One region of the Massilia genomosp. 1 genome, then DNA from elsewhere that is predicted to be linked to it. Evidence: riboswitches for the same ligand, from Rfam matches in the RefSeq annotation. Region 1 holds a riboswitch; each other region holds the start of a gene.
The links. Region 1 has a riboswitch for cobalamin ahead of F1735_RS30620 (TonB-dependent receptor). Riboswitches for the same ligand answer to the same signal wherever they lie in the genome.

Region 1 (5,204 bases):
GCAGCATGTTTTCGAAGTGCAGGGTTTGACAATACGCAGATTCGCGTTGAACGACCAGCGCGTTCATCACGTGCGCATGGATATTCGAACAAATGTGCCGCCAATGACACACTCCGCTGTCGACGCGGCCACTAAGCGAACTCGACATTAGAGGCCGTAACGGCCCGCCGCTGCCGATGCCCGGCAGCGGCAGCTTTCACGAACCGCGCCAGGCCGGGATCAGTAGCGCCACTGGACGGTCAGTTCGGCATGGCGCCGCGCGCCCAGCAGGTACTGGCTGCCGCCGTACGACGTGCTGGCATACAGCTTGTCGGCCAGGTTGCGCAGGTTCAGCTGCACCAGCACGTGGCGGCTGGCCTGCCAGCCGACGCTCGCGTCGAGCACCGTGTAGGCCGGCAGCGCCTGGGCGTTGGCGTTGTCGATAAAACGCGCGCCGACGTAGCGCGCCCCGCTGCCGGCGCGCCAGTCGCCGCTGCGGTAGCTGAGCCACAGATTGGCCGAGGACCTGGGCGCGTCCGCCGGACGGTTGCCGGCGCGCGAGACGTTGCCGCTTTCGATCAGCTGGTCGAAAGCGGCGTCGGTATAGACCGCGTTCGCTTCCAGGCGCCAGGCCGGCGTGACGGCCACGCTGGCGCTCACTTCCACCCCGCGCGACGATTGCGCGCCGCCCTGGATCGACAGCGCCGGGTTGGCCGGGTCGCGCGTGATGATGTCGTCCTTGCGGATGCGGTACAGCGCGGCCGTCCACTCGGCCTTGCCGCCGGCCAGCGATTGCTTGACGCCCGTTTCCACCTGGCGCGAACGGGTCAGCTTGTAGCGGCTGTTGGCCAGGTTCAGCGACAACAGGCTGGTCACCGGATCGCTGCCGCTGCTGACCTGGCCGTACAGCGACGTATCCGGCGCCAGCTTCCAGCTCAGGCCCAGGCGCGCGGCGGTCGACTGCAAGGTGGCATCGAAGCCGGCCGCCCCCTGCAGGCTGGTGCGTTCGACCTGGTAGCGGTCGTGGCGCAGGCCCGCCAGCAACAGCAGGCGCTCGCTGAATCGATAAGCGTCTTCGGCGTACAGCGCATGCGTGACGGTATCGGTCGTGAAGTTCGGGCGCAAGGGATCGGGGCTGTCGAACACTCCCGGCGCAAAACCGGTCGGCGCCACGCTCGATGCGCCGCCGTAGGGGGCGTTATTGGTGTGGGTGAAATTGATGGTGGCCGCTTCCCACCCGGCCACCAGGCGGTTGGCGCCGCCGTCCCAGCGCGCCTCGAGCCGGTTGCCGGCCTGCTCCTGGTGGTGCGCGATGGCGATGTAGTCGCTGCGCTCGACCAGCTTCGCCTGGACGTCGTAGGCATAGCTCTCCACATTGCGCCAGTGGCGGCGCGCCTTCATGTAAACGAGTTCGTCGCTGACGCTGAGGGCCGGCGTGAGGCGCCACGTCAGGCGGGCCAGCGCCTTGTCGTCATCGAGGCCGATAGCGGCGTCGCCGACGTTGTAGTTCTGCCTGCGCAGCGCGCGCGCCAGGGCGCCGTCCACCAGCGGGGTGCCGAAGTAGCGCTGCGGCTTCTGCTCCAGATGGTCGAGCTGGAGCGCGAGGTCCAGCGTGGGCGCCAGCGCATACGCCAGGCTGGCCAGCACTTTGCCGTGGCGCGCATCGCCGCGTTCGATCAAGCCGTCGCTGCGGTCGGCGTAGGCGTCGATGCGGAACGCTCCGCCCTGCCCCAGCGCGCCGCTGGCGCCGACGCCGGCGCGCAGCGCGCGCCCGGCCCCGATGCCGGCCATCGCCTCGAATGCGGCGGCGCGCGTGGGCGCCTTGCGCACGGCGTTGATGGTGGCGCCGGTGGTGCCGCTGCCGTGGATCACCGAGCCCGGGCCGCGCAGCACTTCGATGTACTCGTAGCCCCACGGATCGGCGGGATAGCTTGCCGTGCCCGAGCCGACCTGCGGGCGCTGGCCGTTTTCCAGGATGGCGATGGCGCTGTTGCCGCTGAAGCCGCGCGCCGAATAGGCGATGCCGTTGCCGGGCGAGCTGATGTCGGTCAGGCCGGTGCTGCGGGTGACGGCGTCCTTGAGCTGCACGTCGCCGCGCGCTTCGATGCTGGCCGCGCCGAGCGACTCTACGCTCGCCGGCAAGTCCTGCGCCGCCCGCCCGATCCGGCTGGCGGCGCCGATCTCGCGCTTGAGGCCCAGGCCTTGGTTCGATTCCGCCTGGATGGTGATGACCGGCATCAGCGCCGCTGGCTCGGCCCGGGCGGCCGGGGTACACAGCAGTGCGATGGCGGCGACGATGGGACGGATGGGTGTGGAACAAGCGTGACTGGAAAGCATCATGGAAGCACCTGACGTAGTGAATGACCGGATCGGCCGATGGTGACGTTCGCGAACGCTTGCGCAAGCAGCATGGCACGCGCCGCCCGCCCAGGGCGAACGGAAACACGTACGCCGGCGGCGTGCGATTGCATTGGCAGAACAGAAAAAGGACGACAAAAAACAGGCAACCCCACACCCCGGGCGTTGCGCGTGCATCGTGACTGGCCGGTCTTCTGGCTCGCCGTCATCCTTCCCTGGCCTTGCCTTCCCATGCGCTGCACAGTGGCGTTCGATCAAAGTCGTCAGGCTTACAGCAGCGGGGGCTGCGCCGGACTGGCGCGAGATGAAAATCTCGTGCGTCACCGGCTTCCCGTTTCACCCTCCAGCCGACAAGCGGGAGGGCACCATCACGTATTGGGGCGCATTTTAGTGCGCGAAATGGTTTTTGTCACATCTTTCCTGCGCCAGCCAGCGGGATGGCGTGGAGATTGCCGCGCTGCCGCACTCCTGCGCATTTACAACAAACCTACCGATTTTCAATGTTTTCTGTGCAAGACGAATGGTTAATTAGCACGCTTGTGCATATTTGCAATACATTGAAGTGCCCGCGTTCAGGTTGGCCGGCATGGCATGCCTGGCGGACGGGTCCAACTAAAAAGGAGACGCTTCATGAGCATTCGCTTTCGTCGTTCTTTGCACACCTTGTTACCCTTCCTTGCACTACTCGCCCCGGCTTCCGAGGCAGCCGCCAGCACCCTGAACCAAAACGCTTCGTGGACCATCGACCGGGCCGGCACCAGCACCAAGTACCGCTCGGTGGCCTACGGCGACTCGATCTATGCCGGCTTTAACGGCTCCGTCACCAGCGCGGCCAAATACGCGGCGCCCACGGTCAACGCGGAGTATCTGTCGGGCCAGTGGGGCGCCGACGTCGAAAGCGTGCGCCGCACCAAGTCCGGCGCGGTGGCCGAGGACGTGTACAACAACAAGATCGTGGCCGAGCGCTCGTATATGCAAGCCAGTAACACGCGCGTGGTCACCTTCGAAATGTGCGGCAACGATGGTTTGCAGGCGCGCTCGGCCTTCAAGAGCCAGACCGGCACCTGCAACTACAGCGGGCTGGCCGCCGCCGAAACCAGCTGCAAGAAGTATGTGACAGCCGCGATGGACTACATCAACGCCAACGCCTACGCCGGAGTCAAGCTGAAGGTCGTCTCCAACCTGCACTATCCGGGCTATGCGGTGGACAATGTGCAAAGCACCTGCAAGGATGCGGGCACCGGCGCCACCGTCAAAATGCAGGACAAGTTCCTGCCCGCGCTGGCCAGGATGAACTTCATGATGTGCGATGTGGCGCGCCAGAAGGGCTTCCAGTGCGCGGACAATTTTGCCCAGTACATGGGGGCCGATTACGACAGCAACGGCGACGGCCGCATCGACGCCGAGGGCTTGCGCTATGTGAACGGCGAGAGCGAAGCGAGCTACGTCAACCGCCTGACCACGGCGCTGCGCTCGACCATCCGCGACGCCAACACGCACTTTGTGTCGTCGGGCAGCAGCTACGACTACATCCAGTCGGACGACACCCACCCGACCTACAACGGCAGCACCTTCAGTTCCGGCCTGTTCGGCAGCACCACCGGCAGCGGCGCGCCACGTTACACGAGCTTCAGCGGCGGCAAGAACCCGATCTGGAACCAGTACGGCCATGAGCGCATCGGCTGGGCGGTGTCGACCTACAATCCGGCCACGCCGTAAGCACAGGGCGCCGATCCGTGGACACGCCTCCGCGTTCCGGGCCGGCGCCGTCTGGCAGCGCGCAATCCGCTGCCAGCCGCGCCTGGCGGCCCTCCCGGGGCCGCGCCGTCATCGTCGTGCTGCTGGCCGTTGCCTGCGGCGCCGCGCTGTTCTATTTATGGACGCCGACCCGCGGCGGGGCCGGCGCCGCCGCGCCGATCGCGGCAGCGCCGCCGCTGCCGACGACAACGCATGCGCCGGCGGCGGGCATTGCACGCGCGCCTGTGCCTGTGCCGGCCGCGCCGGCGCGCGCCCCCGAAGGTGACGCCGACCCCACGCGCGACCTGTCGAGCTACGTCGCGCGCGGCGCCAGTCCCAGCATGGCGCAAGTCATCGAAGGCCTGCACGAGCGCGGCATCCATTCCGGCCTGGGCGCCTTTTCGCCACCGGGAACCAGTCCGCCCCTGGTCGGGCTGGCGGTGCCCGAGGATTTCGTTTTGCCGAAGGGCTATGTGCGCCATCACCAGGCCACCGATGACGGCCAGCGCATCGAAGCGGTGCTGATGTTCGCACCCGACTTCCAGTTGCGCGATGCCAGCGACAAGCCCATCGAGATGCCCAAGAACCTGGTCGTCCCGCCGGAACTGGCACCGCCCGGCTTGCCGATCCGGCGCATCGTCATTCCCCCGGCACGCCCGGAGCGCTGACCATCATGACCTTATCGACCAACGCGACAGTGCGTACCATCGCGGCCATCTTCGCCAGCGGCGCCATGGTGGCGCTGTATGCGCGCGGCGGCGCCGCCTGGCCGCTCGGTTTCGTCCTGCTGGCACCCTGGCTGCGCACGCTGGACGCCAGCCCCACCCTGGCGGCGGCCTTGCTGCGCGCCTGGCTCATGGCGCTGGCCTATACGGCGGCGGCGTTCGCCTGGTTCGGCTCCGCGCTCGGGATCTATGCGCAGGTCGGCGCGGCCACCGGGGTGGCGCTGCTGCTGCTCGCCGCCCCGCTGTTCCAGCCGCAATTCATGGTCTTCGCCCTGGTGCGCCACATCGCAGTGCGCCGGCATGGCGCCGCGCTGGGCGCGCTGGCCGGCGCGGGGGGGGGGGGGGGGGCCCCCCCCCCCCCCCCCGGGGGGGGGGGGGGGCCCCGCGGGGGCCCCCGCCGGCGCG
Region 2 (7,691 bases), on a different contig from region 1:
GTGGCGTCGAGGCGGTCGCCGACCATGCGCTGCTCGTGGTGCTGCAACAGGATGCCGGAGCGCGCCACGGCCGTATTCGACTGGTTGAAGCGGTAGCTCTCGACGTTGCGGTAGTCGCGCAGCGCATCGTAGAGGTACACCGTATTGGTGAGAGCGACCTGTTGCGCGGGGCGCCATTCGGTGAGCGAACGCAGCCAGTGAACGCGCTGGGCGTAGACGCCGTCGGCGCTGTTGTAGTTTTTTGCGCGCGTGGCCGGATCGATGCGCGCGCGCCCGGCCACGGGATTGATCAGCGGCGTGCCCCAGTAGGGCCGCGCCACATCTTCTTGCTGGAACTCGTAGGCCAGGGTATGGCGCCAGCGCTCGCCGAGGTCGGAACGCAGCGACGCGGCCAGCTGGGTCGAGCGGGCCGCGCTGGCGTCGATCCAGCTGTCCGCATCGCGATGGTTGAGGTCGATGCGCAGGTAATGCCCGTCGCCGGCCGCGCCACCGATGCGCCGGTTCAGGCCGATGGAAGCTTCTTTCAAGCCGTTCGTGCCCAGGCGGACTTGCGCCGCGCCGGCGTCGCCCGGTTGCGCCACCCTGGTGATGTAATTGATGGAACCGCCGACCGCTCCCGAGCCGAACAGGAAGCTCGACGGCCCGCCGATGGCTTCGACCCGGTCGATGATCCAGCTGTCCACCGGGCGCGCCGCGATCGCGTACTGGACGTTGATGCCGTTAAAGAGCTGGCTGATCGAACCGCTGCCGAAGCCGCGGTAACTGACGCCGATATTGCCCGGCGCATTGTGGGCGGTGACGCCGGCAATGGCGCGCAGGATTTCCTGGGTGTCCTGGGCGCCGCGCGCGTCGATCATGGCGCGGTCGACCACGGTGACGGTGGCCGGCGTTTCGCGCGGCGTGAGGCCGAGCCGGCTGCCGGTGGTGGAGGGCGTGTCCAGGTTCAGCTTGCCGTTGGCGCGCGGCGCTGTGCCCGCGATCTCCACCGTGGGCAGCGGCGCGTCGGCGCGCGCCTGGGTGGCCAGGGCGCCGCAGGCCAGGGCGATGGCGAAGGGGAGGGCGGCGCGGGAATGCGCCAGCGGCAGCGCGGCCGCGTGGAATGGGTGTGCAGTCATGTCGTGCTCTTGTTCGGTTGCCTGGGGCCAGGCGATTGGAAATGGGGCGCACGGATCGGACACGGCAAAGCCGCAGGCGCTGGCGCCTGTTCCTTTGCATTGAGCGATGCGTGAGCGATGTTCTACCGGATCAAGCCCAGGGCGGTCCGCGCGCGTGCGCCGCCGTCCATGCGAAGCGGGGTGTCGGCGCGTCGGGGAGCGACGCCGTGGGTGGCGCGTCGGCGACCGCCAGCGCCAGCGCGCGCGGCGCCGGCGGCAACAGGAGCACGCCGTTGCCGTGGTGGCAGTACGGGCAGTGCTGGCGTCGTTCTTCGTGCGCCGGGGGCGCGGGCGCGCCGCCGGCGGCCGCCACACTGCCGGCGCGGCAGATGTCGCCCGGCAGGAACCGCGCCGCGGGGTCGCCGCCGAAGGCGTGCGAGAGCGCCGGCGCGAGCACGGCCAGCAGCACGGCCAGCATGGCCAGCCAGGCTGCCAGGGCAAACGCCCTGCGGCTCATGCGCATCGCTGGCGCGCCGCGTGCCGCATTGTCGCGCTCAGAAGCGCCACGCCAGGCCGGCGCGCAGGGTACGCATTTCGCCCGGATGGGTATGGATGTCCGCCACCGGCGCCGCTTCGCCCGGCAATTGCGATTCGTAGTAGTAGTCGATGTCGCTCACGCGCCGGTCCAGCAGGTTGAGCACTTCGACGGTCAGCTTGAGGCGCGGCGTGAGCCTGTAGCCGAGCTTCATGTTGAGCAAGGTGGACGACGGCGAACGCACGGAGTCGTCTTCCAGCAATGCACGCGGGCCAAAATAGCGCAGGCGCACGCCGCCCGACCACGCGCCGGCCACGCCCGAGACGCCGAGCGAGGCGGTGCGGCTGATCGAACCGGGAATGAAGGCGCCGGCCGGATCGTGGTCGCGAAAGCGCGCGTGCGACCAGGCCAGGTTGGCGTCGATGATCCAGTCCTTGGCCGGCGTGTAAAAATTGGCCAGTTCGATGCCGTGGCGCCGGCTCGGGCGGCCCGCTTCGGTGGTGCCGGCGTCGCCGATGAAGATCAGTTCGGAATCGAGGTCGAGCCGCCAGGCGGCGATGGTGGTCTGCATGCCCGGCACCAGCCCGGCCAGCCGCAAGCCGGCCTCTTTGCCGGTTCCGCGCACCAGCGGCGTGGCGCGCTCGATCGCGGCACCGTCGGCATCGACCGCCAGGCCGGTTGTCGGATCGACGCTGCCGGTGACGCCGCGCGCGTCGTTGCTGTGAAAGCCTTGTCCCCAGTTCAGGTAGATCTCCGCATGTTTGCCCGCCGTGAAAATGGCGGTGAACTTGGGACTGGTGATGCGCGCATCGACCTTGCCGGAGTTGGCGGGCGTGTCGCTGTCCACGTCGAACGTGTAACGGTCGGCGCGCAAGCCGGCGACAGTGCGCAGCCAGGGCGCCCAGACGGTGCTGTTGGACAGATACAGCGCGCCGCTGCGCTCCTTGACGTCGTCTTCGCGCACCGTCGACAGGCGCTGGCGCGCCTGGCTCAGATACAGGCCGACCGGCGCCAGGCGATCCGCGCGCAGCTGAACGCCGAGCGCGGTCTCGGAAGCGAAAGGCCCGAGCGCGTGGCGCCATGTGCGCGCCGCGTTCAAGCCGAGAATGCGGCGGTTTTCAGCCTGGTGGAACTGGTCGCCGTGCCCGGGGTCGCCGAGCATATAGGTAAAGTCGCTGAACAGGTCGAGCCGCGAGGCGATGAGGTAGGCATTGACCTTGCTGGCGCCGTCGCCGTACTGGCGGCTCCACTCGCCGGAGACGCTGTAGCGCGCGGTCTGGCCGCCGTCGGTCGGGGCCAGGGTGCCGTAGCGGCCGATCAGGCCGGCGGCCAGCGCGCGCTGCGGCACCTGGTCGGTCGAGGTCCAGGACGAACGCAGCGCCATCGCCGTCACCCGGATCTCGTCATCGCCGGCCGAGCGGTGGTACGACAGCACGCCGTTGACGCGCTTGTAGCGTTCCGGCGTCTCCCAGGGACCATCCTGGCCCGCGCGTTCGAGCGCGTACAGCAGCGCGCCGCCGGCCAGCGCGGTCGAGTTGGCCACCAGCACGCGCTGGAAGCGATGCTGGCCCGCCTCCACGCTCAGCAAGCCTTGCTCCATCTGCCGCACGTAGTCGAACGCGGCCGCGCCGGCGACCGAAAAGTCGCCTTCCTCGGCATAGTAAGTGCCTTTTTTGTACTCGATGGTGCTGAGCAGCTCTGGAATCAGGAAGTTCAGGTCCGAATAGCCCTGGCCGTGCGCGTTGGTCGGCAGGTTGACCGGCATCCCCATCACGCTGGTGCGGAAATCGGTGCCGTGATCGAGATTGAATCCGCGCGCGAAATATTGATTGGCCTTGCCGTCGCCCGCGTGCTGGGTCACGATCAGGCCGGGCACCGCTTCGAGCAGCTCGCCGGTGCGCAGCAAGGGACGGTTTTCGAGCTGCCTGGCGGTGACCGTGCCCTGGTTGGCCGAATCGGCGACGCCGAGCGGGATCAGGCTGGCGGACACGCGCACTTGCTGGACCGGAGAAGGCGCATCGCCATCGACGGCGGCGTTGGCGAAGGCGAAGGTGGGCAGGGCCGCCAGCAGCAGCGGCGACAGCCGGCGCAGCCCGCGTGGCGACGGGGCAGGGGTGGTATTTTTCACGGGTACTCTCTGTAAAGACCGGACCGGCCGGCCTGTTTTTTGTGCGGCGCACATCCCCGTGCGCCGAGAAAAAATAAGCGGCGGCCGACGCCGGCGTGAGAGTCGATGGCGGGGCGGGCGCGACGCCATTGCGCGCGCTGCCGTGCGATCCACAAACACGGCAGTTCCCGGCCGCTTCGCTTCCATGCGTCCTGGCCGGTATCCGGGCTAACAGGTCAGATTGCCTCGCCTTCCCATGCCGGCGGCACAGTGGACCATGAAGACAACCGGCCGCGCATCGTTGGACGACATGCGGCGCCTGCTTTACCGTTGCGGGGACAGCACACGTTTGCCGCTGAAACCAGCGCGTGTTTCCCGTTTAACTGCGGCCTTCAGAGCAAGGCCGCTAGCACCAAAACGTGGCAATCATACGGACTGCTGAGACATTTGGCAACATTTCCATGCGCCACGGTCCGGCTCGCCAAACAGCATGGCGCAATCATGCGTAAAGGATATGGCGGCGCGAGGCGTGCCGGCCACCGGGGAGCATACGCTCATCCGATGACGTATTGATCACACATTGTCACGCGTGGCGCAATAAAAACAGGGGTCAACTTTGCTGGCGATTTGCTTGCCAGGTGAGGCAATATGGGTAGGTGATCGATGGGGCGGCGTTGCGTATCCCCATGCATGTGCGTGACAGGAGGACGGGCTCATCCCCGCCCGCTCAGCAATTGAAGGAGTAAGGCCAACACCTTGAAAGGGGCCGTCATGAGCACCGAGAGCAAGCTAGCAGACCAGGTCGTGTACGCGAAGATCCACCCGTCGATCGGCATCGCGCGGGTGGGTAATTCCAGGGAGGACGATGGCTTCTACGTCGGCCCGCAGGTGATCGATCCCTTGCCCAAGCCCCTCAACTTCTACCGTGACGGCGCCGGCGCGCTCAAACGCGAGGTGGCCGAGTTCCGCATCTATGGCTACGACGGGCAAGGGCGGGTGCTGTGCGAACTGACCATGCAGGATGGCGTCGAGATTGAATGGACGGTCGAACTGGCCAATCACAAGGCGGCCTGGTATAACTTCGAGATCGCACTCGACATCCCGGAAGCGGCCACCGCAACGCCGTCCACGCGCCGCAATGCCAAGGTGGCGCTGCTCGAGCGCGCCAGCTTGGCCATCCGCCCCGGGCCGCGCAGCATCGATGCGCCATCGGCCGCCGGCCAGCGCTACCAGTTCGATGGCGGCAGCTGCTTCGGCATTCCGGTGCCGCTGGGCGAGTTGCGCACCGATCCGCGCGGCCGCCTGTGGGTATTCGGCGGGCACGGCATGTCGGCATCGTATACCGGCAGCGCCCCGGTCACGTTCGCCAACAATGATGGCTGGTACGACGATACCGGCGATGGCCCGGTCAGCGCGCGCGTACGGCTGGGCGGACGCGACTTGCAGGTCGCGCCGGCATGGGTGGTGGTGGCGCCGCCGAACTACGGGCCGCAACAAAAATCGGTACGCACCATGTACGCCGTGATGACCGATGTCGCCATCCAGGCCGGGCAACTGCCGGTACCGGTCGAGCCCTCGTTCAAGAACGACTTGCTGCCGATTTTCAAGGCGCTGTCCGACCTTCAATGGATGAACGGTGGCTTCGCGGCCGGCTTCGGCCACGGCATGCCGCAGGATTTCCTGGCGCCGGACTATCTGCGCAAGCTCGCGCAAGGAGGCAAGACGTATGCGCAGTTGCGCAGGACGGTCGCCAACGCGTTCCGCAACCCGCAGTACCAGGATGCGTCGATGAAGCCCTGGCCCTGGGTCTATGGCGATGCGATGGACTTGCCGATGCCGCCCATCCCGCGGGCCATGACTGCGCTGACCGTCACGCAGCTGGCGATGCTGGCGCGCTGGGCGGAGGGCAAGTTCATCGCCGATTACGATCCCGCCGCCGCTATCGGGGCCACGCGCGACATCGCCGGCGTGCCGCTTGCGGAACAGGCGGCCATGCTCGACCGCGCCGCGCTCGAGTTCTGCCTGGGCGACGCCTTCCATCCCGGCTGCGAGATGACGTGGCCGGTGCGCCACGCCTCGATGTACAGCGAGCCGTACCGGTGGCGCCACCGTGCCGCCGACGATCCCGAGCCGGACTATGGCACAACCTTGACCCCGGCCGAGGCGTGTTGCTTCGATGGCCCCTTGTATGGGCAGTCTCCCGGCTCGGTCACGCGCTGGATGGCGGTGCCGTGGCAGACCGACACCGCCAGTTGCCGGTCCGGCTACGACGAGCAGTACGACCCCTACCTGCCGACCTTCTGGCCGGCGCGGGTGCCGAACCAGGTGCTCAGCGCCGCCAACTACGCCAAAGTGATGGACCCGGAACTGTGCCGGAAGGATCGGCTGGCGGCCTTCAACGAGCGCCTGGACTGGAACCGGACACTTGGCGCCGACAAATCGCAATGGATGCAGGTCATGGTCAGCCATTTCGACAGGCAAGGCATCGTCGAGGTGCGCGACGGCATTCCGAACGACCCGGACTTTCCGCCGCTGATGCAGGTCGAGGATCGCGGCGGCCCGCCGCTGGCCGAGTCCGAGCGCAAGGCAATCAACAGCCAGATGCGCCAGATCCTGCGGCGCGGCACGCCCCGGCCCGCCGAGTGACGGCGCCGCGCCCGGCCGCCGCGCCGACGCAGTGGGACGTGTTGATCGTCGGCGCCGGCCCGGCCGGCGCGGCGCTGGCCGGGCGCTTGCGTCCGCAGTATCGTGTGTTGCTGCTGGACCGGCCGGCGGCGATGGCGGCCGGGTCCCCGCGCATCGGCGAGTCCTTGCCGGGCGCGGCCCGCGTGCTGCTCCAGCGCCACGGGATCTACGCGCGGTTCCTGGCCCAGGGCCATGCGCCACGCGGCGCCTCGGTCGCGCAGTGGGAATCGGACACGCCGACGTGGTTCGATCCGATCCGCGATCCGCATGGGGTCGGCTGGCACCTCGACCGTCCGCGTTTCGATGCCGGCCTGCGCGAGAGCGCCGTGGCGGCGGGCGCGGCGCTGGTCGACGATGGCGGGCGCCTGGCGGTGTCGCACGAGGATGGCTGCTGGCGTGTCGACATCGCGGCTGCGGGGCCGGACGATGCGAGCGCGTCCCGTGGCACCCAGCGCACATCCGTGCTGGTCGACGCCAGCGGGCGCAGCATGGCCGTGGCCAGGCAGCTCGGGCTGGCCCGGCGCGGCCGGGATCGGCTGATCTGCCTGTACGCGCACTTGCCCGCGGACCGGCGCGACCAGGACCAGGCGACCCGCATCTGCGCCGACGCGAACGGTTGGTGGTACAGCGTGCGGGTGCCGTCGGGGCAGCGGGTGCTGGCCTTTCACCTCGATGGCGACGACGCCGAACTGAAGGCGCTGCGCGATCCGGCATGCTTGCTGGCCAAATCGCAGCGCCATGCGCTGTTGGCCGGGATCCGGCCCACGGCGATGGATTTTGCGGTACACGCGCAGCCGGCCGGAGGCGGCGGGCTCGATCCCGAGGCCGCCGCCGCGCTGCCGCAAGGTTTTTTTGCGATTGGCGACGCCATGCTCGCGTTCGACCCGATTGCCTCCCAGGGCCTGTTTCACGCGCTGGCGACGGCCGACAGCTGCGCCCATGCCATCGGCCGATACCTCGACGGCGCCAGCGATGCGCGCACGCCTTACCTGGACGAGATGCGCGCGGTGCGGGAGCGCTATCGCCAGCGCCTGGGCGAGACCTATGCGGCAGTACACCGCTACGCCCGTGAGCGCTTCTGGCTGCGCCGCACTGCGGCTGCTGCGCTTCTGTCCAGATAAGGGGAGGGGCCGCCGGCGGGGTGCGTGAGCATCAAAAGTAGCATATCGGCAAAATTTCACTGTTTCCGGCGCGCATAATCATTTATCATTTTCATTATTGACAATACGTCTCATTCAAGGGGCGGTAAATGATCTGGATGTCCATCGGC
Region 3 (7,691 bases), on a different contig from region 1:
ATCGAATTGGCGGAGCAGGGCATCGATACGGTGAAAACCACCCTCAGCTGGACCTTGGCCGATCAGTTTGAAAACCTCGTTCTCGACGGCCTCGATATGCTGACAGGCACTGGCAATAGTCTGGACAATGAATTGACCGGCAACGCCGGAAACAATGTCCTCACCGGCGCGGCCGGTAAGGACACGCTCACCGGCGGCCGTGGCAGCGATGTGTATCTCTTCAATCGCGGCGATGGGCAGGATACGATCGATAATCTCGACATTCTTGGTTCGGTGGACGTGCTTCGTTTCGGCAGCGGTATCATGCCGAACGATATTATCGCGCTCGATACCGGTTATTCGGTCGTTCTTAAAATCAAGGGAACAGGCGATCAGATCACGCTCAAGGGCCACCACGACGACACCACCTACGACGGCGGTTTCGAAGGCGATCGTTCAATCGACAAGATCGAATTCGCCAATGGCGAGAGCTGGGACTACGCGATGCTCGAGGACGTCATCAAGCGCGCCGCTACCAACCACGAGCCAGTGCTGGCCGCTCCCATACCCGCCATGCGCGCCGGCGCCGCTACGGCATTCACATACACGGTGCCGCTTGGGACGATCACCGATCCCGATCCGTGGGATTCGATCAGCTACAGCGCAACACTGAGGGACGGCAGCGCATTGCCCGCATGGCTGCAGTTCGACCCGGCCACCCGCATCTTCAGCGGCACTGCGGCCCTGAGTGACGCCGGTGCCTCATTCAAGTTGGTACTCTGGGGCACGGATAACTACGGACGCGCGCAAGGACAGGTCGTCACCATGACGGTCACGGCGCCGAACCGGGCGCCGGTCGTCGCCGCACCGATCGCCGATCAGACGGCAGCGCCGGGTGCCGCGTTGACGTATGCGTTCCCCGCCACGGCGTTCTCGGACCCGGACAGTGGCGATGCACTGACGTACAGCGCCACCCTGGCCGATGGCGGCGGGTTGCCGGCCTGGCTCAAGTTCACGCCGGCCACGCGCACGTTCAGCGCAACGTCCACCGTCGCCGGGACCTTCGGCATCAAGCTGACGGCAACCGACAAGAGCGGCCTCGGCGTATCCGACATCTTCAACCTGGTCGTCGCTACCCAGAACCTGACACGCACCGGAACGGCCGGCGCCGACGTGTTGAACGGCGCGGCCGGCAACGATACACTCAACGGCATGGGCGGCAACGATACCCTCAAGGGCTTCGAGGGCAACGATACCTTGAATGGCGGCACCGGCGACGATGTCATGTCGGGCGGCGCGGGTGACGATGCCTACCTGGTCGACGCCGCTGGCGACACGGTGCTCGAGAATGCCGGCGAAGGCAACGATCAGGTCCAGTCCGGCGTCAGCCTGGTGCTGGCGGCGAATGTGGAAAGCCTGGTTCTCACCGGCACGGCTGCCATCAATGGCACGGGCAACGCGCTCAACAACGTGTTGACCGGCAACGGCGGAGTTAACACGCTCACTGGCGCGGCCGGCAACGATACGCTCGATGGCGCTGGCGGCGCCGACATCCTCGCTGGTGGCACAGGCGCCGATACCTACCGTTTCGGCCGTGCTTATGGCACCGACACGATCCAGGAGAACGATGCCACGGCCAACACGCCGGACGTGCTGCAGTTCCTGGCCGGTGTGTCGTCCGATCAGATCTGGTTACGTAAAGTCGCAAACAACCTGGAGTTGAGCGTGATCGGAACGGACGACAAGATGACTGTGAGTAATTGGTACCTGGGAAACCAGTATCATGTCGAACGGCTGACCACAAGCGACGGCAAAGCCCTGCTCGACAGTCAGGTCCAGAATCTGGTCAATGCCATGGCAGCGTTCGCGCCGCCAGCGGCCGGCCAGACGACTTTGCCGGCGAACTATGCCAACAGCCTGAATCCGGCCATTGCCGCCAACTGGCGCTAGTGTTGTCGTAGTACCATCGTAAAACCCGGCAAGACACGGTGCAAGGCCGTGCCTTGCCGGGTTTTTTTTTGGCCCGGCGCTGTCTCAATCCATGCGCGTGCGCGCCAGCTCGATCAGGGCGAACAGGCGCGCGCTGCGCATCCAGCCGATGACGACGACCGCCGCCTGCGTGAGCAGCAGCGCCCCGGCAAAGCTCAGTGCATCGACGCCCGCCGTGTGGGCGCGCGCCAGCGACAGCAGGGCGGCCAGCGCCAGGCCGACGATGCTGATGCCGATGTAGGAGCCGAGCGCGGCCAGCGGATGGCGCGCCAGCAGCGTGCAGCCCGCCAGCCAGGCCGACCAGGCGGAGCGTTTGCGCGGGTCGTACGCGAGGAACGCGCGGCCGGCGTCGAGCGACGCCGCGGCAAGCCCCATCAGCAGCAGCATGAGCGCTTGCGCCAGCATCATCGGCAGCGCCGCTTCGCCGCGCGCGACGACCTTGGTGGCGCGCATGGCTGCCGCTTCCATGGCGCTCGTGCCGACCATGAACGCCGCGCCCAGCGGCAGCGCGCCCCAGGCCAGCATGCGCAGCATCGGCGCGTAGTAGTCGACGCCGCCGCGCGTGAGCGCCGCAAAGCCGGGCGCCTTGTCGGCCCGCGCCGCCGTCGCCGCCATCCCCGAGAGCATCGGCGAAATCAGCAAGGTGGCGATCAGCGCCATGGCGCCGGCCTGGGTGAACGCCATCTGGTTGCGGCCGTGGATGGCCAGCAGGTCGCTGACGGCGGTCATGTCGAGCGCGCGCGCCAATGTGTGCGCATGCACCGAATAATCGAGGTGCGTCGAGAGCAGGTGCCAGGCCGGCAGCGCCAGGATCAGGGTTGGCGCGAGCATCCACAGGGTCCACAGCAGCAGCAGGCGCCATTGCAGCGCCGCGCGCGCCGCACGCGGGATGGATGCCATCGAAAAGGCGGGCGTCTGCTTCATCACACGGTCGCAATCAGGGAAAAGAGGATGTTGAAAAACGCCGCCACATCGCCGCTCCATCTGCGCGAGGCGCTGCCATCGGGTGCCAGTGTGCGGCTGTCATCGAGTTTGCTGGTGTCGAGGTAGTGCTGGCGCTTGGGATCGAGTTCGGCCGATACCGCCCTGGCCGGCTTGACCCAGTTGAAGGTGCGCCAGCGCTGCTGGTCGTCCCACACCACGGTCTCGCTGCTGCCGTCGGCAAATTTGACCAGCAGGCTTTGCGCCACCGGCACGCCGCGCCGCTGCAAGGTGACGCTGGTGCGCCACGGGCGCGCCGCGCCGGCCTTGGCGGCGACTTCTTCCTCGCTCGAAAAGCGCGAGATGCGGTCGTCCACGCTGGCGGCGGCGTACACCTGCTGTGCGAACGCCGCGTACACGGCGGCGCGCTGGCCGCTTACCTCGGCCAGCGTCTCGCGCAGGTCGGCGATGCTCGGATGGCGGAACTTCCAGCGCTTGTAGTATTCCTTGAAGGCGCGCTCGGTCGCCTCCTTGCCGATGCGCTCTTCCAGGTCGCGCAGCATGGTCGCGCTGCGCACGTACACCGGGCCGATGCCCTGCAAGCGCATGTGGGCGTTCTGCCCGATCGGGTCGGCCGGCTCGTGCCGCGGGGCGTCGTGGCGTTCGACATCGAAGCCCTTGAAACCAGGCGCCAGGCCGAGCGCCTTGAGCCAGCGCGGGCCCAGGTACACCTGCTGGCCGGTCTCGCGCAGCATGCGGTAGTCCCAGTATTCGTTCAGGCCTTCGTCGAGCATCGGCTCCTCGAATTCGTTGGAGGCGACGATGCCGTAAAAGTAGCCGTGGCCGACTTCGTGGATGGTGACGAAATCGAGGTCGAAGGCGCCGGCCGTGCCGGGCGCCACCTTGTCGTGGCCGGTGGCGGTGATGAAGGTCGGATACTCCATGCCGCCGGCGTCGTCGGCGTTGAACGGCGGGATCACGATGGTCAGCGTTTTGTACGGATACGGGCCGAGCGTCTTCGAGAAATAGGTCAGCGCATCGGTGGCGGCCTTGAGCGCCGGCGCGGCGCTGGCCGCACGGTCGGGCGGGAACAGCACCGTCAACGCTACCTGGGCGCTGCCCGGCGCGCTCCAGGTAGCGCGCAGGGGCGGCGCGGTGCGCTTGTCGGCGGTCCAGGCGAAGTCGTGGACGTCGCCCTGCACGTAGTGGTGGGTCAGCATGCCGCCGCGTTCGGCCGGCGCTCCTTGCAGCTCGCCCGTGGCGCCCACCGTATAGCCCTTGGGCGCGGTGAGCTTGACGTCGTAGCGGCCGAAGTCGGCGTAGAACTCGGACTCGTGGTGGTACTCATGCACGTTCCAGCGCGCCCGCGTGGCGCCGCGTTCTCCGGGCAGTTCGAGCACGCCGATCTTGGGGAACCACTGGGCCACCAGATGAAAGCTGCCGAAGTAGCCGGTGTCGCACACCACGCGCGGCAGGCGGGTCAAGAAGGCGATGTCGACACTGGTGGAGGCGCCCGGCGCCACCGGCGCCGGCAGGTCGAAGCGCACCACGGTTTGGTCGCTGGCGGGGCCGTTGTCGGGATGGACAAACGACCAGTCGACCTTGGCCCCGCCCTGGGTCACGCTGCGCAGCGAAATATCGCCCCACTCGCCGGGCCGGATGGTGGCATCGTTGCCGGCCTCGCGCTGCTCGGTGAAGTAGGTGCTGCCCGCGCTCTTGAAGGCGTTCATGTACAGGTGCAGGTAGACGCTGCGCACGGTCTCCTTGCTGCGGTTGCGCCAGGTGAGCTTCTGCTTGCCGTCGATCGTGTGCGCGACCGGGTCGAGGGTCGCTTCGATCTGGTAATCCACCACGCGCTCCGACAGGGTCGGCTCGCTGCCGCTGCGCGGCCCGCCCCACGCGTCCGGGGCGCTCGGCACGTGTACCGCGCCGGCCGACGGCAGGGCGAAGCCGATCCCGACATCGGTCACCGGTTCGGGGATCGGCGTGATGCTGATGTCGGCCTGCGCCAGCAGCTCGGCGCCGGCGACGGCGGCAGCGGCGAGCAGCAGCGCCTTGAGGGCCAGGGTTCGGGTTCGGGCTTGCATGCGTTCTCCTGCGCCGGCGGGGCGCTGATTCGATAAAAAGGTAAATACGGGGTTTGCCGGGCGGCCGGCGCGCCGCACAGCATGCCACAACGCGCGCCGCCACGCAGTCCGGATGGCGACTCCGATTATAATGGCGCAGTTTTGGTGCCCGCCCGCGTCTTCACGCCGGCAGTTAAACGGGAAACACGGAGATAGACTCTTAGTGTGCTGCCCCCGCAACGGTAAGCCAGGCGCGCCATGAGCGCCTTGCCAGCCCGGATACCGGCCAAAACAGGGGGACCCGACGCCGCATCGCGCGTCGGTCCGTGCAATCCGGCTTGCGGGGACGCAGGCCAGGACTCATTTTCTGAAGACGACATCATGATTTTTGCAGTATCGCCGCGCCGCGCGCTCTCTGCCAGGCCGCTTGCGCTGGCTTCCGCCCTGTCCCTGTGTTTTGCCTCCGGCGCCGCGCTGGCGGCCCAGGCCCTGCCTGAAGTAACCATCACCGGTGCGCGCTTCGCCAGCGATCCGGCGCTCGCTCCGATCGGCGCGACCGTCATCAGCGCCGACGACATCCGCCGCGCCGGCGCGGCCGACGTCAACCAGGCCATCCGCAAGATCGGCGGCGTGTACGGCCGCCAGAGCCTGGACGGCTCGCCCGACTTCAGCCTCGATTTGCGCGGCTTCGGCACCAACAGCAGCCAGAACATGGTCGTCACGCTCGACGGCGTGCGCATGTCCGAGAGTCAATTGAGCAATGCGACCCTGTCGTCGATCCCGATCGAGACGGTCGAGCGCATCGACATCATTCGCGGCGGCGCCAGCGTGCTGTATGGCGAAGGCGCCACCGGCGGCGTGATCCGCATCGTCACGAAACGCCCGCAAGCGAACGGCCGGCGCGGCATGCTGCGCGCCGAAATGGGCCAGTTCGGCCTGCGCGACCTGCGCGCCGCCCTGGCCCAGTCGTGGAACGGGTTTGCGCTCGACGCCTCGCTCGGCAGCGCCCGCACCGACAACTACCGCGACCACAACGGCTTCGAGCTCGATACCTTCAGCGGCGGCGCCCAGTGGGCTTACCAGGGCGGCCGCGCCGGCGTGCGTTACGACCGCGCGCGCCAGGAGTCCGACCTGCCGGGCGCCCTGAGCGCGCGCCAGTTCGGCGACAACCCGCGCCAGGCCAATACGCCGGACGATATCGGCGCGCTCGATTCGGACCGCCTGACCGCGTTTGCCGAGCAGCGCATCGGCGCCGTCGACCTGGCCGCCGAGCTGTCGCGCCGCGAGCGCACCGCCCGTTCGACCTATTTCTACACGCTCGAAGGCGCGCGCGTGGCATCGAAGGCGACCTACGGGAGCGTGCAGACGCAATTCTCGCCGCGCGTGCGCCACCTGGCGCAAATGGATGGCATGCTCAACGAACTGGTGGCCGGCGTCGACCTGGTCAAATGGACGCGCGTGACCGAGTCGGATTATTCGAACGCCGATGCGACGCAAAAGTCGAAAGCGCTGTACCTGCGCGATGAACTCACCTTCGGCGGCGCGCACAAGGCCCGCGTGGCTGTGGGGGCGCGCCGCGAGCGCTTCGAGAAGGACGCCACCGATACGCTCGCCTTCGCCAAGCCTTACGACACCAAGCAAACCCTCAACGCATGGGAAGTGCAGGGCAGTGTCGACGTCATGCCGGCCGTACACCTGTACGCCAAGGCCGGGCGCAGCTACCGCGTGGCCAACGTCGACGAAAACGGCTACCGTTCCTCGCCCGGCTTGCTGGCGCCGCAAACCTCGCGCGACCTGGAACTGGGCCTTGTCTATGGCACCGCGAGCCTGGGCGCGAGCGCGCGCATGTTCCGCCACCAGCTGCGCAACGAGATCTTTTACGACCCGAGCGTGAACGGCGGTTACGGCGCCAACACCAACCTCGATCCGACCCAGCGCAAAGGGGTGGAAGTCGATGCCCACGCCAGCATCGCGCGCGACTGGCGCGTGAGCGGCAACTGGCAGTACGTGCGGGCGCGCTTCACCGAAGGGCGCAACGCCGGCAGCGAGATGGTGCTGGTGCCGAAGAACGTGCTCTCGGCGCGCCTGGCCTGGGTGCCGGGCAATGGCCATAGTGCCGATATCGGCGCCCAGTGGGCCGGCAAGCAGCGCTTCGGCGCCGATTTTGCCAACACCTGCGGCGTGCGCATCTCGTCGGCCACCACTTTCGACGCGCGTTATGCGCATCAGGTGGGCGCCTGGGAGTTCGCCGTGGCCGGCCTGAACCTGGCCGACAAGCGCTACACCAGCAACGCCTTCGGCTGCAATAGCGGCATCTATCCGGCCGACGGACGCCAGGTGAAGGTCTCGGCGCGCTACGACTTCTGATGGGCCAGCGCCTTGCCGCCGCCGCGCTGGCCCTGTGGGCCGGCCTTGCCGGCGCCGCCCCGGTCACGGTGGTGGACGACGCCGGCCGGCGCGTGGTCCTGGACGCGCCGGCCAAGCGCATCGTCTCGATGGCGCCGCACATCACCGAGCTGCTGTTCGCGGCCGGTGGCGGCGCACGCATTGTCGGGGCGATCAATTACAGCGATTACCCGGCAGCGGCCGGAACGATCCCGCTGGTGGGCGACAATAGCCAGATCGATATCGAACGCGTGCTGGCGCTCAAACCGGACCTGCTGGTGGTCTGGCAGAGCGGGAACACGGCGCGCCAGCTGGAGCAGTTGCGCCAGCTCGGCATTCCGATGTTCCACA
Region 4 (7,691 bases), on a different contig from region 1:
TGTACCGACCCAGTTGCAACTGGCCGAAGCCGCGCCGGAGAACACGGTGGCCATCATCGAGTACGACAGCCGCGAAGCGGAAACGCATACGCTGCCGGTCAAGATCGAACGGCGCCTGATGCGCATGGAGCAGAAGGACAAGACCTTCAGCCCCGTGCCCGTGAAAAACGGCGAGGCGTTGCGCACCGACGCGCTGTACCTGGACGAAATCACGCTCACGCCGGCGGCCGGCGCGAAGTACCGCTATGGCTTGCTCGACGTGGCGCTGCCGCCCGGCGCCTCGGTCGAGGCGACCACCTGGGGCATGACGCTGGCCGGCGAGAAAAAGGAAGCGCTGGAAGCTGCGCGTCATGAATCGCGCCGCGAAGGCTACGTGGTGCCGGTCGAGCCGCTGGCCGAACCGCTGCGCGTGCGTCATCTGCTGCGCTTTGCGCAAAAAGGCAGTTACGTGCTGCCGCCGGCGCGCTACTACCGCATGTACCAGCCCGAGAACAAGGCGCTGGAAGGCGAGGGCAAGACCATGCGCACCTTGCAGGTCGAATAATGCCGGCATGGCGGTCAAGCCGATGCGCATTGGCGCTGGCGCTGTGCGCACCGCTGGCGCAGGCGGCCACGCTCGATGTGGCGTGGTGGCGCGACGGCCAGCTCAGCGCGCTGCAGCTCGACGACAAGGGTGGCAGCAGGCGCGCGCCCTTCGACGGCGCGCGCCAGGTGCCGCTGGGCAGCCTGTGGAAGCTGTTCGTGTATGTGTATGCGATCGACAAGAAAGTACCGACCCCGGACTACACCTGCGGCGGCCAAAAGAACGAGGAAGTGTACTGCTGCACCGCCGGCAAAAGCATCGCGCGCGACCTGGCGCTGGCGCAATCGTGCGGCCTGTTTTTCTCGCCGGCCCGGTTGATGCTGACGCGCCGCCCGTGGCGGCAGTATTGGAGCGGGCGTCTTGGGCGCGATGCGAGCGGCGAATACGACTGGCTGGCCGACCCGGCGAACCTGGCGCCGGAACGCCTGGTCAGCCTGCGCAGCCTGATGCTGGCGCTGGCCAGCATTCCGGCCGACAGCCGCAAGGACGCCGGGTCGGCGCTGCTGCACGTGGTGCTGGGCGCGCGCGGCGTCAACACCGCCAGCTGGTTCGGCAGCCGCCTGCGTGTGAAGACCTACTCGTGGCACCATCCGCAGCGCACGACCGAGCGGCTCGGCGGCGCGGCCGGCTGGCTGGCCGATGGCACCCCGCTGTGGTTCGGCGGCGCCGACACCAGCAGCCGCATCCTGGAAAAATGGGCACCGCGCCTGGCCAGTACCTTGCCGTCGGCGGCGGCGCCGCTTGATGCGGGCTGCGTGCTGGTCGATTACTTCGCGCGCTATCCGATCAAGGCGGTGGCGGCGGGGCGCAACGCCGCCGTGCCGGGACTGCTTCGCGGGCCGTACCAGGTGCGCTTCGAAAACGGCCGCAGCCTGGCGTTTTTCAGCCAGAACGACATGCTGCTGGAGCGCGATCCGCAGGGCCGGACGCGCCTGACCGGACGATTCGGGGTCAACGAGTACGTGGCGCGCGTGATCGATCGCGAGGGCGGTACCAGCGCGCCGGAGGCGGCCAAGGCGCTGGCGGTGGCGGCGCGTACCTATCTGCAGCAGAACGCGCAGTGGGCCGAGGGTTGCCAGCGCATCGCCGACAGCAGCGCTACGCAGCGCGTCGCTCCCCAGCCGGCCAGCGTGGCGGCGCGCGCCATCGCCGACTGGACCGACCAGCTGGTGCTGTCCGGCGTGAACGTGCGCTATCACGCCGAGACGGCGTCGAAGGACACCATGGCGTGGAGCCAGGCGGTGGGGCAGGCGCAGCAGGGAATGCGTTTCGACGCCATCCTGACTGCGGCCTATCCCGGCGCCGACCTGACCACGCTGTCGGGCGGCGACTCGCAGCAGTGCGTGCGCCTGCCCGGCGCGCAGGCGTGGCTGGCGCGCGAACTGCCGCAGTGGGAGCGCGTGCTGCGCAAACAGGCCGGCTACGAAACACCGGCCGAACCACCGGCGGTATGCCACCTGGTGCGCGGCGCGCCGTATTCGGAGCAGTCGCGTAACCGGATCTATCTGCGCGGCCTGGCCAGCCGCGAGGACCGCATCACCCTGGTACACGAGTTCCTGCACCTGGGCCTGCGCAAGCACCCGAGCGGGCAGGATGAAGTCCTGGTCGAACAACTGGCGCGGCGCCTGGTCGATACGCGCCTGGAAGCGCATCAATAATCCCACCACACCTGATCATGAAAATACTGTTGATATCCGCACTGCTGTTGTCCACCACCGCCCTGGCCCAGGTGAAGATCGACTCGCCCAACAGCGGCTGGCGCAATTCCAAGGGCGCCAAAGAGGCGTATTCGCAGGATGTGAATTATCCGGCGGCGTCGGTCAGCGTGCAGGAGGGGCAGAGTCCGACGGCCGAGATTCGCGGGCGCATCGCCTCCAAGGGCAAGAGCAAGCCGGCCACCCTGGTGGTCAACGGCGTGGCGATGCCGATGGCGGTGCAGGAAGACGGCAGCTTCGCGCGCCCGTACGCCTTCGGACGCGGGTCGAACAGCGTGGAAGTGCGCTCGCCCGACGGCAAGGCGCGCAACCGCACCCAGTTCCTCGATTCCTACGCCGGCAAAACCCAGTCGCGCCTGCGCGTGGTGCTGTCGTGGGACAGCGACGGCACCGATGTCGACCTGCACGTGGTCGCGCCCGACGGCGGCCACTCGTGGTACGGCAACCGGGTCATGCCCAACGGCGGCGCGCTCGATGTCGACGTCACCACCGGTTATGGCCCGGAGATCTTTTCCAGCGCCGCGCCGCCGAAGGGGAACTACCACGTCTATGTGAACTATTACGGGGCTGGCCAGGACAGCGGCATCCTGACGGTGGCGCAGGTGGCGATCATCACCAACGAAAATTCACCGAACGAGCGCCAGGAAGTGGTGCGCGTGCCATTGCGCGCGCCGGGTGAACTGACCTTGGTCAAGTCGTTCGTGTTTCCTTGACCTGCGCTCCGAAAACAACGCCCTTCATCGGCGCTTTGACAGTTTTTGAAAGGCATGTAAAACTGTCGTCAGGAAATACGATCCTGGCTGCGTACCGACCGCGCCAGTCTTATGACGAATTGGAGTGCAAGTGAGTACTGCAGCATGGATCTACGATGCCAGCATCGTTATCAGGAACGCCCGGCAACCGGAGGCGTTCAACGCGATTCGCACATCGTTCGAAGGATGCGACTCCTTTTTCGCCGAACGCGCACGCGCCGAACGCGACTTCCCGGCTTTCCTTGAATCGATCGGCTTCACCAGCCAGCGCCAGGAAGGCGCGCTGCTGATTGACGGCGGCGATATCGAGATCATCACCAACTGGCTGATTCGCCTGTTCGACACGCTCGGACCCTTCGTCGAACCGGGCGGTGTGCTGGAGATCCGCGACGAAGAAGGCGAGCAGATGACGTTCTGCTACGACGGCAAGCAGATGGACATCGAATTCAGCGAGTAATGTAAGGCGGCGGCGCGCCGCTTCATGCTACATTGGCACCCCATCAATTTTGCAGGAGTGCCGCGTCATGCCACCGAATCCCGACATCGCCTCAATCCGCGCCGACCTGCTCGACGAGATGGCTGCCTATATGGCGCGCTGCGCCGAAGACCCGGACAACGAGCCCCCGTACGGCAAGGCCGAAATCGCCGCGTGTGCGAATATCCTCGATGCATACGCCGCCGCCATCGACAAGCTCCCCAAGCCTGCCGACCATGCAGCGATCATGAAAGAAGTTGAACGCGTCGTCGTGGCCCTCAACGAGTTCGATGAACGCGCCGGCGGCGTGATCGAGACCGAAGAGCGCGAAAAACTGTGCGACATCATCTACCTGGTTGCCAAGGACGCCGGCCTGCAAGCCGACCAAGACATCACCGAACAATGGCGCGACTGGTAAATACAGGCACTGCGACACGCACTGCGACGCGCACCTCGCGCGCAACCTTGCAATTTATATAGTCCAGACCTATACTTCGCCGGTAGTCAAGCTTCTGGTTCTGGCAAACAATCGTTTGCCGGATTAAATGGGAAGCCGGTGCGCTCCTTCACGGAGCAAAGCCGGCGCTGCCCCCGCAACGGTAAGCGAGTCAAGGATGTGCATCACGCCACTGTGCAAAGCATGGGAAGGCGCATATCCCGGAAGTGGGCTTCGGCCCCGCCACTCGCCAGCCCGGAAACCAGCCGAAGCGGTAAGTCGTTTGTATCGCGGAGGGCGATCCAGGTGGATCGCTGCGTACCGCACCCATCTCAGGTTCCTTCTCCCCTTGCAAGCCCCCGGTTGCCGGCCTTGGCAAGACGCGCGCGTCTGCATTGGACTGGCTCTATGCGCAGTGCTTTTGGAAGGAATGCCATGTCGTCGATCCGCAGCGTCACCCCCACCTTTGACGAACAAGTCCCGTTTACCGCCATCAAGGAGCGCATCGTGCAAGCCATGTGCGCCGCCAGCCTTGGCGCCGTGCTGCTGTTCGGCGCCGGCTTCGCCTCGATGGAAACGCTGCACAACGCGGCGCACGACAGCCGCCACTCGGCCGGCTTTCCATGCCACTGATTCGCAGCGCGCCCGCAACGGGCCTGGGCACCTTTAACCGCATCCTCGCCAGCGCGGCGGCGGCCGGCATTCTCGCCGGCCTTCTGCTGACCGGCGTGCAACAGGTGCAAGTGGCGCCCATCATCCTGCAGGCCGAGGTGTTCGAAAGCGCCGCGCCCGTAGCGCTGGAAGTGGCGGCGCCGCACAGTCACGCCGACGCCACGCCGCACGAGCATGCGGACAATGGTGCCCACGAAAGCGCGCATGAACACGGCGGCTGGCAGCCGGACGACGGTCTTGAACGCACCTTCTACACGGCGCTGGCCAATATCAGCGCCGGCGTCGGTTTTGCGCTGCTGCTGGCGGCGGCCATCAGCCTGCACGGCCGTGCAAGCGGCTGGCGCGCGGGCCTGTTGTGGGGCGCGGCCGGCTACACGGCGTTCTTTGTCGCGCCCTCGATCGGCTTGCCGCCCGAGCTGCCGGGCACCGTCGCCGCGCCGCTGCTGGCGCGCCAGCTCTGGTGGACCGCCACCGTCGCGGCCAGTGCCGGCGGCCTGGCGCTGGTGGTCTTCGCCAAAAACTGGCCGCTCAAGATCGCCGGCGCCTTGCTGCTGTTCGTGCCGCACCTGGTCGGATCGCCGCAGCCGGCGGTCCATTCGAGCAGTGCGCCGCCCGAGCTGGCACGCAGCTTCCTGTACGCGACCTTGCTCGCCAATGCCGCCTTCTGGCTGGCCATGGGCGCGCTGTCGGGCTACTTCTACAAGAAGTTCGGCTGACCGATGCGCACCCACGACCGGCACGTGTTCATGTGCGTCGGCCCGCGCTGCACCGAAAACGGCGTGCAGGCGCAGGCCGTGTTCGAGCATATGGGGCGCGAGATCGATGCGCGCCCGGACTTGTGCGTCAAGCGCACCCGCACCCACTGCATGGTCGCGTGCCGCAATGAAGGGCCGATCGTGGTGGTGTATCCCGAAGGCGTGTGGTACCGGCGCGTCGATGAAGCGGCGGCCGCGCGCATCGTCAGCGAGCACCTGATTGGCGGCACTGAAGTGACCGACCTGATTTTCCATCGCATCGGCGAAGGCGACACACTCGTGGCGGACAATGACACCTGATTTTCCTCAAGGCCCGGGGCCCATCGCGCTGCTTACCCACGCATCGAACGACCTGACGGTCCTGCACCACGCCGTAAGCCAGTTGCCGCCCGAGTTCGGCGCGGTGGCGGGCGTGAACCTGCAAGGACTCGACGCTGACGGCGCTACGGCGCTGCTCACGCGCGAGGTGCAGGGCGCGCGCATCATCATCTTGCGCGTCCTCGGACGACTCGGCAGCGTCCCTGGTTTTGCCGACCTGGTCAGTCATGCGCGCCGCACCGGCCAGCACCTGATCGCCATCAGCGGCACCGGCGAGCCCGATCCGGAGCTGGCCGCGGTATCGACCGTCGCAGCGGACGTGCTGCAACAGACACTGAACTACTTCCATTGCGGCGGCAGCGGCAACCTGGCGCAGTTGCTGCGCTATTTGTCTGACCACCTGCTGCTGACCGGATTCGGGTACGAAAGCGCGCTGGCGCTGCCGGAACACGGCATTTATCATCCCGACCTGGCGCAGGGCGCCGCCATCGACGACTGGCTGGCGCTGCGCAATGCCGGCGCGCCGAGCGCCGGCATTGTGTTCTACCGCGCGCATTGGATGAGCGGGAACACGCGCTTCATCGACGCGCTGCTGGGCGCCCTGGAAAAGCGCGGCATGAACGTGCTGCCGGTGTTTACGTCGTCCTTGCGCAGCGGCGCCGGCGGCGCTGGCGCGCTGCCGGACGCGCTGCGCTACTTCAGCGACGCGCGCGGGGTGCATATCGACGTATTGATCAACACGACATCGTTCGCGATGGGCGAGATTACGCCTGGCGGCCCCACGCCGGCCGGCTGGTCGGTGGGCGTGCTGGAAACGCTGAACGTGCCGGTGCTGCAAGCGATCACCAGCGGCATGACCCTGCCGCAGTGGGAGCAGTCCGCGCGCGGCCTCAATCCGCTCGATACCGCGATGAACGTGGTGCTGCCCGAATTCGACGGGCGCATCATCACCGCGCCGGTGTCGTTCAAGTCGCGCGCCGCCGGCCTGCAGGGCGACGCGGTCGACTACGAGCCGGTGCCGGACCGGGTGGCGCGCGTGGCCGGCATCGCCGCGCGCTTTGCACGCCTCAAGCACGTGCCCAACGCCGAGAAGCGCGTGGCCTTCATGTTCACCAATTCGAGCAGCAAGGCGTCCCAGATCGGCAATGCGGTCGGGCTGGACGCCCCGGCTTCGCTGATGCGCATCCTGGACGCCATGCGCGATGCCGGCTACGACGTCGGCCAGCCGCCCGCCGACGGCACGACGCTGATCCACGACCTGGTCGCGCGCTGTTCCTACGACCAGATTTACGTGACCACCGAGCAGTTGCGCAACGCCGCCGGCCGCGTGCCCGCCGCGCTGTACGCGCAATGGTTTGCCGAGCTCACGCCCGACATGCAGGAGAAAATGAGCGGTCAGTGGGGCGCGGCGCCGGGCGAAGCGTATGTGTGCGACGGCCACCTGGCGCTGGCCGGTATCGAATTGGGCAATACCTTCGTCGCGTTGCAACCGCCGCGCGGCTACGGCATGGACCCGGACGCGATCTATCACCAGAGCGACCTGCCGCCGACCCACCACTATTACGCGCTGTACCGCTGGCTGCGCGATGTCTGGCGCGCCGACGCCATCGTCCACGTCGGCAAGCACGGCACGATGGAATGGCTGCCCGGTAAAGGCGTGGGCCTGTCGCAGAACTGCTTCCCGGACGCCTTGCTGGGCGACTTGCCGCTGTTTTACCCGTTCATCATCAACGATCCGGGTGAAGGTTCGCAGGCCAAGCGGCGCGCGCACGCGGTCGTGGTCGACCACCTGACGCCGCCGATGACCACCGCCGACACGTACGGCGCGCTGGCGCAGCTCACGCAACTGGTCGACGAGTATTATCAGGTCGAAGTGCTGGACCCGGCCAAGCTGCCGCTGTTGCAGCAGCAGATCTGGGAACTGGTCAAGCAGACCAACCTGAATGCCGACCTGCAGGCGCGCCTGCTGCACCACGATCATGATC

Region 2: another riboswitch for cobalamin. It lies ahead of F1735_RS17720 (TonB-dependent receptor); the one in region 1 lies ahead of F1735_RS30620 (TonB-dependent receptor).
Region 3: another riboswitch for cobalamin. It lies ahead of F1735_RS29105 (TonB-dependent receptor); the one in region 1 lies ahead of F1735_RS30620 (TonB-dependent receptor).
Region 4: another riboswitch for cobalamin. It lies ahead of F1735_RS21430 (CbtB domain-containing protein); the one in region 1 lies ahead of F1735_RS30620 (TonB-dependent receptor).

What each region holds. Positions count from the first base shown of each region.
Region 1 is NZ_WHJF01000146.1:54-5,257, reverse strand. It holds gene F1735_RS30620 (TonB-dependent receptor) at 220-2,319, opposite strand; cobalamin riboswitch at 2,505-2,722, opposite strand; gene F1735_RS30615 (SGNH/GDSL hydrolase family protein) at 2,968-4,056, shown strand; gene F1735_RS30610 (hypothetical protein) at 4,074-4,742, shown strand; gene F1735_RS30605 (hypothetical protein) at 4,714-4,932, opposite strand.
Region 2 is NZ_WHJF01000046.1:3,627-11,317, reverse strand. It holds gene F1735_RS17730 (TonB-dependent receptor) at 1-1,115, opposite strand, end outside; gene F1735_RS17725 (DUF2946 family protein) at 1,246-1,611, opposite strand; gene F1735_RS17720 (TonB-dependent receptor) at 1,649-3,757, opposite strand; cobalamin riboswitch at 3,934-4,168, opposite strand; gene F1735_RS17715 (LodA/GoxA family CTQ-dependent oxidase) at 4,508-6,382, shown strand; gene F1735_RS17710 (NAD(P)/FAD-dependent oxidoreductase) at 6,379-7,542, shown strand; gene F1735_RS17705 (hypothetical protein) at 7,671-7,691, shown strand, end outside.
Region 3 is NZ_WHJF01000124.1:6,846-14,536, forward strand. It holds gene F1735_RS29090 (putative Ig domain-containing protein) at 1-1,929, shown strand, start outside; gene F1735_RS29095 (hypothetical protein) at 2,014-2,892, opposite strand; gene F1735_RS29100 (M1 family metallopeptidase) at 2,892-4,976, opposite strand; cobalamin riboswitch at 5,102-5,260, shown strand; gene F1735_RS29105 (TonB-dependent receptor) at 5,337-7,322, shown strand; gene F1735_RS29110 (cobalamin-binding protein) at 7,322-7,691, shown strand, end outside.
Region 4 is NZ_WHJF01000063.1:23,226-30,916, reverse strand. It holds gene F1735_RS21455 (alpha-2-macroglobulin family protein) at 1-544, shown strand, start outside; gene F1735_RS21450 (DUF2300 domain-containing protein) at 544-2,241, shown strand; gene F1735_RS21445 (YfaP family protein) at 2,259-3,011, shown strand; gene F1735_RS21440 (hypothetical protein) at 3,142-3,507, shown strand; gene F1735_RS21435 (hypothetical protein) at 3,575-3,943, shown strand; cobalamin riboswitch at 4,022-4,246, shown strand; gene F1735_RS21430 (CbtB domain-containing protein) at 4,397-4,594, shown strand; gene F1735_RS21425 (CbtA family protein) at 4,585-5,349, shown strand; gene F1735_RS21420 ((2Fe-2S) ferredoxin domain-containing protein) at 5,353-5,688, shown strand; gene F1735_RS21415 (cobaltochelatase subunit CobN) at 5,678-7,691, shown strand, end outside.